Regions from separate parts of the Sutcliffiella sp. NPDC057660 genome, predicted to be linked through region 2. Evidence: riboswitches for the same ligand, from Rfam matches in the RefSeq annotation. Region 2 holds a riboswitch; each other region holds the start of a gene.
The links. A riboswitch is a leader RNA that binds a small molecule or an ion and turns the genes downstream of it on or off. The one in region 2 is predicted to bind S-adenosylmethionine.

Region 1: it holds a riboswitch for S-adenosylmethionine, as region 2 does, so the genes downstream of both, ACFVAD_RS10660 (iron-containing alcohol dehydrogenase family protein) here and ACFVAD_RS03510 (O-acetylhomoserine aminocarboxypropyltransferase/cysteine synthase family protein) in region 2, are expected to answer to the same signal.
Region 3: it holds a riboswitch for S-adenosylmethionine, as region 2 does, so the genes downstream of both, ACFVAD_RS21330 (YezD family protein) here and ACFVAD_RS03510 (O-acetylhomoserine aminocarboxypropyltransferase/cysteine synthase family protein) in region 2, are expected to answer to the same signal.

Annotation. Positions count from the first base shown of each region.
Region 1 covers NZ_JBHVHV010000008.1:87,076-90,319, forward strand. The annotation lists gene argH (argininosuccinate lyase) at 1-1,319, shown strand, start outside; SAM riboswitch class I at 1,697-1,806, shown strand; gene ACFVAD_RS10660 (iron-containing alcohol dehydrogenase family protein) at 1,891-2,979, shown strand; gene ACFVAD_RS10665 (MetQ/NlpA family ABC transporter substrate-binding protein) at 2,981-3,244, shown strand, end outside.
Region 2 covers NZ_JBHVHV010000003.1:56,145-59,388, forward strand. The annotation lists gene ACFVAD_RS03505 (ATP-dependent Clp protease ATP-binding subunit) at 1-974, opposite strand, end outside; SAM riboswitch class I at 1,189-1,293, shown strand; SAM riboswitch class I at 1,453-1,574, shown strand; gene ACFVAD_RS03510 (O-acetylhomoserine aminocarboxypropyltransferase/cysteine synthase family protein) at 1,759-3,078, shown strand; gene metX (homoserine O-acetyltransferase MetX) at 3,100-3,244, shown strand, end outside.
Region 3 covers NZ_JBHVHV010000022.1:45,685-48,928, forward strand. The annotation lists gene ACFVAD_RS21320 (flotillin lipid rafts scaffold protein FloT) at 1-127, shown strand, start outside; gene ACFVAD_RS21325 (diacylglycerol kinase) at 426-1,346, shown strand; SAM riboswitch class I at 1,545-1,649, shown strand; gene ACFVAD_RS21330 (YezD family protein) at 1,818-1,940, shown strand; gene ACFVAD_RS21335 (phosphoadenylyl-sulfate reductase) at 2,035-2,748, shown strand; gene ACFVAD_RS21340 (sulfate permease) at 2,779-3,244, shown strand, end outside.

The sequences.
Region 1 (3,244 bases), on a different contig from region 2:
AATTCACTGCCTCTATTACTTTCGATAAAGAGTTGGCAAGTGAAGACATCGAAGGCAGTATCGCACATGTGCAGATGCTCGGGGACTGCGGAATAATCGCCATTGAGGACGCAAATACAATCAAAGAGGGACTATTGACGATACAGCAAAAAATTAACAATGGAAATGTAGAGTTTCTTGTGGAGCATGAGGATATTCACATGAACATTGAAAAGCTGCTGATAGATGAGATAGGACCTGTTGGAGGAAAGCTTCATACAGGACGAAGCCGTAATGATCAAGTCGCGACAGATATGCATCTGTATCTTCGCAAGCAGACGAAATCGATCATTGGACTTTTGAACGACGTGCAAAAAGCGATAATGAATCAGGCAAAGGATCATATTGACACCATTCTGCCAGGCTACACACATCTTCAGCGAGCACAGCCTATTTCATTTGCTCACCATCTTCTAGCATATTTTTGGATGCTTGAACGTGACAAAGAAAGATTGCAGGACAGCTTGAAACGCATAAACTGGTCGCCACTTGGTGCCGGCGCACTTGCTGGAACAACCTTTCCGATCGATAGACAGCAGACCGCAGAATTATTAGGGTTTGATATGGTTTATCCGAACAGCATGGATGCAGTCAGCGACAGGGATTTTATCGTCGAGTTCCTGTCACACGCTTCACTGATCATGACACATATTTCACGTCTTTCAGAGGAGCTTGTCATCTGGTCGAGTCAGGAGTTTCAATTCATTGAACTAGACGATGCCTTTTGCACGGGATCTAGTATTATGCCTCAAAAGAAAAATCCAGATGTCCCGGAGCTTCTCCGTGCCAAAACCGGCAGAGTATATGGCAACCTCGTAGGTCTGCTGACTGTTTTGAAGGGGCTGCCGCTTGCCTACAACAAAGACATGCAGGAAGACAAGGAAGGGATGTTCGATACAGTGGCAACACTCGACGGCTCATTGCGCCTTCTTGCCCCGATGATCCTTACCATGACTGTCAACAAAGATAAGATGCACCAAGCTGTATCACAGGATTTCTCCAATGCAACAGATATTGCAGATTACCTTGTAACAAAGGGGCTGCCATTCAGACAGGCACATGAAATAATCGGAAAAATAGTCCTGTATGCCATAAACAACCAAAAGTTCCTATTAGGCTTGACCATCGAGGAATATCAACAATTTTCCCCGTTATTCAAAGAAGACATCTATGAAATCCTACAGCCCAAAAATGTAGTAGGAGCCAGAAACAGCCAAGGCGGCACAGGATTCCAACAAGTAAAAAACCAACTGTCCTTCGCCGAGCAATTTATCGACTAATTGGAGTTTCTTGGCGCACAGGAAAACTTCAACTATATTTATTAACTTTCTGCTTTTATTAAGCAGGCCTTGTTAATTTCTAGTGTAGGTTTTAAGAATCTAGCTGTTGATTGGAGCAATAGGCGAAGACTCCTGCGGGAGATAGCGGTAGACTGGAGACCCCACAGGCGAAGCCGAGGAGGCTCCAGCACCGCCCCTTGGGTCGCTGCGCCTAGTGCGGAAATCAACAGCGGTGTTCAAAGGTGACAATCTATTTACAAGATTAGCGTAGTAAAACGCTTACATTTTATTATTTCAAAAAACTTATTGACAGAAGCTTTTCAGCAACATATACTAACTTTAATCTTTTAAAAATTCAATAGTTTCAAAAATTACAACTCTTATCAAGAGTGGCAGAGGGACTGGCCCTATGACGCCCAGCAACCTTTCTAGAACGCTAGAAAAGGTGCTAATTCCTGCAGAACAACAATGTTCTGGAAGATAAGAGAGGACGATTTTTAGTTTTCTCATCCTCTCTTGTTTTCAAGGGAGGATTTTTTGTTGTATTACAACACTGGGAGGGAGGAATGAAATGATCAACGTACAAGGTGCACCGGCTATCTATCAATCGGAGGTGGGAGTACTTGGAAAACTTCCTGAATTTTTAGACTCAAATGGGTTTCAAAGAGTCTTCATCGTACATGGAACAAAATCACTGCATGCCGTGAAATCTTATCTTCCTGATTTCGGATCCCTACAGGTGCACTTTGAACACTACAGTGGAGAATGTTCGGATGAGGAAGTCAGACGGTTAAGAAAAACTGCAGAATCATGGGATGCGGACATCATTATCGGGTTGGGCGGAGGAAAAGTGTTAGATCTTTCTAAAGCGTTGGCCTACGAAATGCGAGTGGAAGTTGTTCTGGTTCCTACAGTCGCTTCCACATGTGCCGCTTGGACCCCACTAAGTGTTTTCTATTCGGAGAGTGGCCAGTTTAAGCGGTATACCATTTTTCCTAAAAGTACGCTTATGGTCTTGGTGGAACCTGAGATTTTGCTCAAAGCACCAATACAGTTTTTCAAGGCTGGCATCGGGGATACACTTGCTAAATGGTATGAGGCGGAGAGCCTTATTTACGACCTCAATACCATTCCAGTACCAGTGCAAATTGGGCTGCAATCAGCCGAGCTTTGTAAAAAAATTATATTGGAAGAAGGAATTCAAGCTCTTGCTGATATGGAGAAGGGAACGCTCACATCCAGTTTCCGAGCTGTCACCGACGCCATCATTATGCTCGGTGGAATGGTAGGTGGCTATGCAGATTACTATGGAAGGATAGCAGCCGCACATTCTGTACATAATGCACTGACGAAAATTCCCTCCACCCATCATCTTCTTCATGGAGAGAAAGTAGCATATGGAATACTCGTTCAACTGGCATTGGAAGGTAAAGTAGAGGAAATCACCAAACTTGCTGCATTTTTTGAAAAAACAGGTCTTCCAATGAGGCTCCACGATCTTGGCCTTTCCATCAATGATAGGGAGACTCTAGAAAAAATCGCCAATAATACCCTGCTTCCTTCAGAGTCGATCCACTTTATGAAAAGGGAATATGAAGCATCTGATATTTTGGAAGCATTTGAAGTAATCGAAAAGATAATTGGAAAAGGGAGAGAGTAGGATGAAGAAAATATTAGGATTTTTGGTAACAGCACTATTATTATCAGTTATTACTGCATGTGGGAGCAGTGAATCAGGGGGGAGTGAGGCCCTGAGTGAAGATAAGCTGGTTGTCGGGGTTACAGCGGGACCTCACGAGCAGATATTGGAAAAAGTGAAGGAAGTCGCGGCAAAGGATGGATTGGATATAGAAATCGAGGTTTTCACTGAATATGTAATGCCGAATGTCGCGTTGGACGAGGGAGACCTGGATGTAAACAGCTTC
Region 2 (3,244 bases):
TCCAAGGTTAAATTCTTCTTAGATCCTGCTTCATCAAGCAAATCAATGGCTTTATCAGGCAGGAAACGATCCTGAATATAGCGGTGTGACAGGCTGACGCAGGCATTTATCGCTTCTTCAGTATAGGAAACCTGATGGAATTCCTCGTATTTGGATTGGATACCTTTAATGATCTCAATAGCCTTTTCAGGAGTAGGCTCTTTTACCATAACAGGTTGAAAGCGTCGTTCCAATGCAGCATCCTTTTCTATTTGCCGGTATTCCTTCAAGGTTGTAGCCCCGATGAGCTGCAACTCACCTCTGGCCAATGCCGGTTTCAGCAAATTACCTGCATCCATGGACCCTTCCGCAGAACCTGCTCCTACAATTAAGTGCAATTCATCCACAAAAAGGATGACATTTTTTCTTTCCTGCAGTTCGTGGATGATTTGCTTCAGTCTTTCTTCAAATTGACCTCTAATACCTGTATTGGCAACAAGTGAGGCGACATCCAACAGATAGATTTCTTTATTCTGAAGCTTGGCAGGAACATCTCCGGTAGAAATATTAAGTGCAAGTCCTTCTGCAATGGCTGTTTTACCTACTCCAGGTTCCCCGATTAGTACGGGATTGTTCTTGTTTCGTCTGTTTAGAATTTCAATTACTTTCTTGATTTCTTTTTCTCTTCCCACAACAGGGTCAATCAATCCTGCTTTAGCAAGATTCGTTACATTTTTGGCTAATTTGTCCAGAATTCCACCGCCGTGTCTGGACTCTTTAGAATCTTTGGAATTTGACTCTTTATTAGGTCGATGATCATGCTCCCAAAATGGAGTGTGTCCGGAAAATCCTTGCAAGAATCCAGACGGCGTCTGTAATTTTGCTCTTTCTTCTTCAAAGCAGGATGAGCATAGGACAAGTTGCTTTTGTTCTGAATTAAATTGGAACTTAACATGAATAGTTGCTTGATTCTCTTCGCATTTTTGACAAATCATTCTTTGCTTCCTCCTTGAGAATTGTTTGACTTTCTTTGACCATTAAGGTTTAGCCATAGTATACTTTGACCTTTTTTGACTTTCAAGTATTTTGCCTGTTGGTAAATAATAGATATTATTTATTCGGTATATTTAGAAAAGTTTGTTGACTTCAGCTTGAGACTGTTGTTATAATTGCAAAAAGTATTTTTCTTTTAAAATCAAATAGCAAAACTTCTTATTAAGAGCGGTGGAGGGACAGACCCTGTGAAGCCCGGCAACCTTCAATGATGTTGAAAAGGTGCTAATTTCTGCAGAATTTTTTTCTGAGAGATAAGAAGAGGACCTTCAATGAAAGCCTCTTCTTATAGAAGAGGCTTTTTATCTGTTCAAAAAGGGGGAAAATTAAAAGTAATATTATCCGTTATTACTCAATATGGTAGATAGTAAATCAATCATACATTTAATGAATTAACGTAATGAACAAAAAACTGAATATCTCTTATCGAGAGTGACCGAGGGATCAGGCCCTATGAAGTCCGGCAACCATCAGGAACAGTTAATCTATTTCTGAAAAGGTGCTAATTCCTGCAGGCGGACTATGCGCCTGACAGATAAGAGGAGGAAAAAACCTCTTCTTATGAAGGGGTTTTTATTTTTAGCGGTAATAACACCGCTGTTGATTTCGCACTAGGCTTCGCTTTCCGCGGAAAGCGAACACCTGGAACGGAAATCAACAGGAATACGGAACACTCACTTATTTTAAGGGTAGCATTTATTAAAAATTAAAAACGGAGGTAATGACATGACCAATACAAATGATGCTTATCAATTAGAAACGCTATTGTTACACGGAGGGCAAACTCCTGATCCGACTACCGGTTCCAGAGCAGTTCCCATCTATCAGACAACATCGTATGTGTTCAATGATACTGAGCATGCCCAGAATTTATTTGCCCTAAATGAATTCGGCAACATCTATACGAGAATTGGAAACCCGACAGTCGATGTGCTGGAAAAGAGAATTGCGCTGTTGGAAGGTGGAGTGGCGGCCGTTGCAACCAGCTCCGGCATGGCTGCAATAGCATTTGCCATATTAAACATTGCCCATGCCGGTGATGAGATCGTTGCAGCAGGAAATCTGTATGGAGGAACCTATAATCTATTTGCTGTCACATTGCCGAAGTATGGGATAAAAGTGCTCTTTGTGGATGGAACGGATCCTGAGAACTTCAGAAAGGCGATAACCCCAAAAACCAAAGCGATTTTCGGCGAAATCATTGGAAATCCAAGCTTACATGTTTTAGATGTTGAAGGTGTTGCCAATGTTGCACATGATCATGACATACCACTCATTATAGATAATACTTTTGCATCTCCATATCTTTGCAATCCGATCAAGTGGGGAGCGGATATTGTGGTGCATTCGGCAACTAAATGGATTGGCGGCCATGGAACGACAATCGGAGGAATTGTGGTGGATGGAGGTACATTCAACTGGGATAATCCTAAATTCCAAGACTTTACTGAACCGGATGAAAGCTATAATGGCATTCGTTATGCAGAAGCCTTCGGAAACCTTGCTTATGCTGTTAAGCTTCGTGTCCAGCTTTTGCGCGATTTTGGCGCATGCTTAAGTCCTCAAAGTGCATTTCTTCTTCTACAAGGATTGGAGACGCTTCACCTAAGGGTGGAAAAGCATAACGAAAATGCAACAGAGCTTGCAAGATTCCTACAAGATCATCCCGCTGTTGAGTGGGTATCCCACCCTAGTCTTCAAGGACATCCGGCGCATGCATCCGCTCAAAAGTATTTGAGAAACGGATATGGTTCCATTCTAAATTTCGGAATTAAAGGTGGAAGAGAAGCGGGAAGAAAAGCCATTGATTCCATCAAGCTTTGGTCACATGTAGCCAATGTAGGAGACGCTAAATCCTTGATTATTCATCCAGCATCAACCACTCATCAGCAGCTTACAGGGGAAGATTTGAAAAAGACAGGCGTAACAGAAGATTTGATTCGCCTATCTGTAGGAATTGAATCCATCGAAGATCTGAAAAAGGATCTGGACCAGGCACTTTTCACAGCAACAGGAAAATCCACTTTGAAAGTGGAAAGCATCTGATATGAAAAGGGTGGAAGGACAGTGACAGAGTGTGATTGCAAAACAACTGCCGGTAGTGTAGGGATCGAGCGACTGGTGCTTGAGAGTGGAGAAGTATTGGGGAAAGTGGAAATTGCCTATGAAAGGGTTGGAAATAAGAATAGAGAACTTATTATAGTCTGTCATG
Region 3 (3,244 bases), on a different contig from region 2:
AAAAGAGCTGATCGAAAACTTCTCAGGCAAAGGCAACATCCGCCACAGCATCGACAGCCTGACAAACGAAATCAGCACAACAAAAAGCACCGACAAAAAAGAAACAAACGTAGAAGAGCAAAAATAAGCAAGCAGGTTGAAAAAAATTTAAAAAAGAGGGCCAGACCCCGGCAGGAATTTGCTACAGAATGTAGTACTGCTTGGGGTCTGGCCCTTTTTGTTACAAAGTTTACGGTTCTCGAAATTTTCGTTTTAATTGCATCTGATGCTGGGAATAGGCTAATATGTTATCTGGGGTCATTTTGAGGTTGACCCAGGTTCGTTTGGAAATTATAGTTAAATTAGAGTGACTTCAAAAAGTGCCAGTAGACATCGAGAGAATTTAATATAGAAGCGTTTAAATATAAATATAGGATGATGGGAAAATGAAACGAGCGAGAGTAATATATAATCCAACATCTGGGCGTGAAGCGTTTAAAAAACACTTGCCAGAGGTTTTAGTGAGGTTGGAACAGGCTGGATATGAAGCCTCCTGTCATGCTACCACCGGTCATGGAGATGCGACGGTGGCTGCAAGGCTTGCGGTTGAACGCAGATATGACCTGGTTGTCGCTGCAGGTGGTGACGGAACAATCAACGAAGTGGTCAACGGACTTGCGGAACAGGATTATCGTCCACAGCTAGGGATCATCCCGGTTGGAACGACCAACGATTTTGCGCGCGCCCTTGACCTGCCGAGAGATGACATCATCGCATGTGTCGATGTCATTGCAAACGGAGTCCCGATGCCGGTCGATATCGGGAAAGCCAATGACCAATACTTCATGAACATCGCAGGTGGCGGAAAAATGACCGAGCTTTCCTATGAGGTTCCTAGCAAGCTGAAAACGATCATCGGACAGCTGGCCTACTACCTGAAGGGGATGGAAATGCTGCCTTCGATCAGACCGACCAATGTACAGATCGAATATGATGGAAAAATCTTTGAAGGCGAAATCATGCTATTCCTCGTATCACTGTCCAACTCTGTCGGAGGATTCGAGAAGCTTGCACCGGACTCCTGCATGAACGACGGGATGTTTGATTTGATCATTTTGAAGAAAGCAAACATCGCCGACTTTATCCGTGTCGCGACGCTTGCTCTTCGCGGTGAGCACGTGAAGGATCCTCATGTGATCTACACAAAAGCCAACCGTGTAAAGGTCCATACCGATGAGAAAATGCAGTTGAACCTGGACGGAGAGTACGGCGGTCTGCTGCCAGGAGAATTCGTCAACCTGTATCGCCATCTGAATGTACTGGTGACGGAAAAACGTAAAGAGATTGAAATGAATAAGTGTATATAAGAAAAAGCTGCAGGTGTTTTTACATCTGCAGCTTTTTTGCATAGAGGGGAATCGACAAGTCTAGGACCATCCTCCCAAAAAATAAAAAATTCAAAAAAATAGGCAAAAACATTGTTGACAATTCATATGTGTATGGTAGGATTAATTTTAATATCAAGCAGTAACAAACGTAGCTAACATCGTTCAAACAATAATAGACGCTTATCTAGAGCGGCTGAGGGACTGGCCCGTTGAAGCCCGGCAACCTGCTGTAAGCAAGGTGCCAATTCCAGCAAAATGGATACCCATTTTGGAAGATAAGGTGCTGCATATTTAATTTATGCGCCTTTTCCAAATGGGAGAGGCGTTTTTTATTTTCTAAGACCCAAGTTTGCTTACTGTCCAGCTCTGGCGCTTTCCCCCCTTAGAGGCGTCGGAGCATTTGAATAGAGGAGGCGAGCCAATCTGAAATCGGCGGAATGGGAAGATGTCATGGTTCATTTGGAAAGAATGCTGCAATCTGTGAAATTCGGATCTATCACCTTGGTGGTACAGGATGGAAAAGTCATTCAGATCGAAAAAAATGAGAAGGTTCGCCTTCAGAAAAATCAATAGGCGCTGACTAGAAAACTAGAGGCGGTCCTTCTGCATGTACACACATGCAGAAGGGCTGCCTTTTTTCGTGGACAAGAAAGGAGCAGCAAAACAGATGACGGAGAAAATAACGTACAAGAATTGGAAAGAAGTTTCCCATTTTCCGATGGAGACCAAAACAAAAGGTGCAAAGGAATTGCTCGAATGGGCCTACCACACCTACAGGGATAACGAAATTGTCTATGCCTCAAGCTTTGGGGCGGAGGCGATGGTCCTGATTGATCTGATTTACGAGGTGAAGCCCGATGCACACATTGTGTTCCTGGACACTGAGCTACATTTTCCGGAAACCTATGAGGTGATCAGGAAGATAGAAGCGCGGTTCCCAAACCTTCAAATCGAAAAAAGAAAGCCAGCGCTCACATTGGAGGAACAGGCCGCCATTCACGGAACCGCCCTTTGGAAAAGAGATCCGGGACGATGCTGTCAGATAAGGAAAGTGGAACCGCTAAGGGAAGCTTTAACCCCGAAAGAGGCTTGGATATCCGGTCTTAGAAGGGAGCAGTCACCGACTCGTGCACAAACAAACTTTCTGAATCGGGATGATAAGTTCCAGAACATCAAAATCTGTCCCCTCATCCATTGGTCGTGGGAGGACGTCTGGATGCACATCCGCAAGCAAGATCTGCCCTATAACGAGTTGCATGACCATGGCTATCCGAGCATCGGCTGCTTTCCCTGTACGCAGGCGGTCGGCGACGGAGGGGACTCCAGGGCAGGGCGCTGGGTCGGCAGCGGCAAAACGGAATGCGGCCTTCATACAAATTAGGGATGGTCTGAGGTTAAAGGAGGAAGAAGCATGCTAGTTACCATAGCCGTCATCGTTGGTCTTTTTTTCGCCATGAATATTGGAGCGAGCGGTGCGGCAGCATCCATGGGAATCGCCTATGGGTCAGGCGTTGTGAAGAGAAATGCAGCTTTGGTTTTATGTGGGATCGCCGTGTTCTTTGGAGCGTGGCTCGGTGGCGGAGAGGTGGTCAAAACGATGGGAAGCGGGATTGTGCCGCAAAGTACTTTTACCGTTGCGGTGGCACTGATTGTCATTACGTCCGCGGCACTATCCCTATTTTTAGCGAATCTATTCGGCATCCCCCTATCCACGAGCGAAGTGACAGTCGGGTCGGTAGTCGGTGCAGGAATCGTCTATCAATCTGTATTTGCCGGAAAGCTTGCTTGGATTGTACTGTTTTGGCTTCTTACACCGGTAGTCGCCTTCTTCATCGCGATTGCGGCTGCCTGGTTGCTGGAGCATAGATTCATAGACA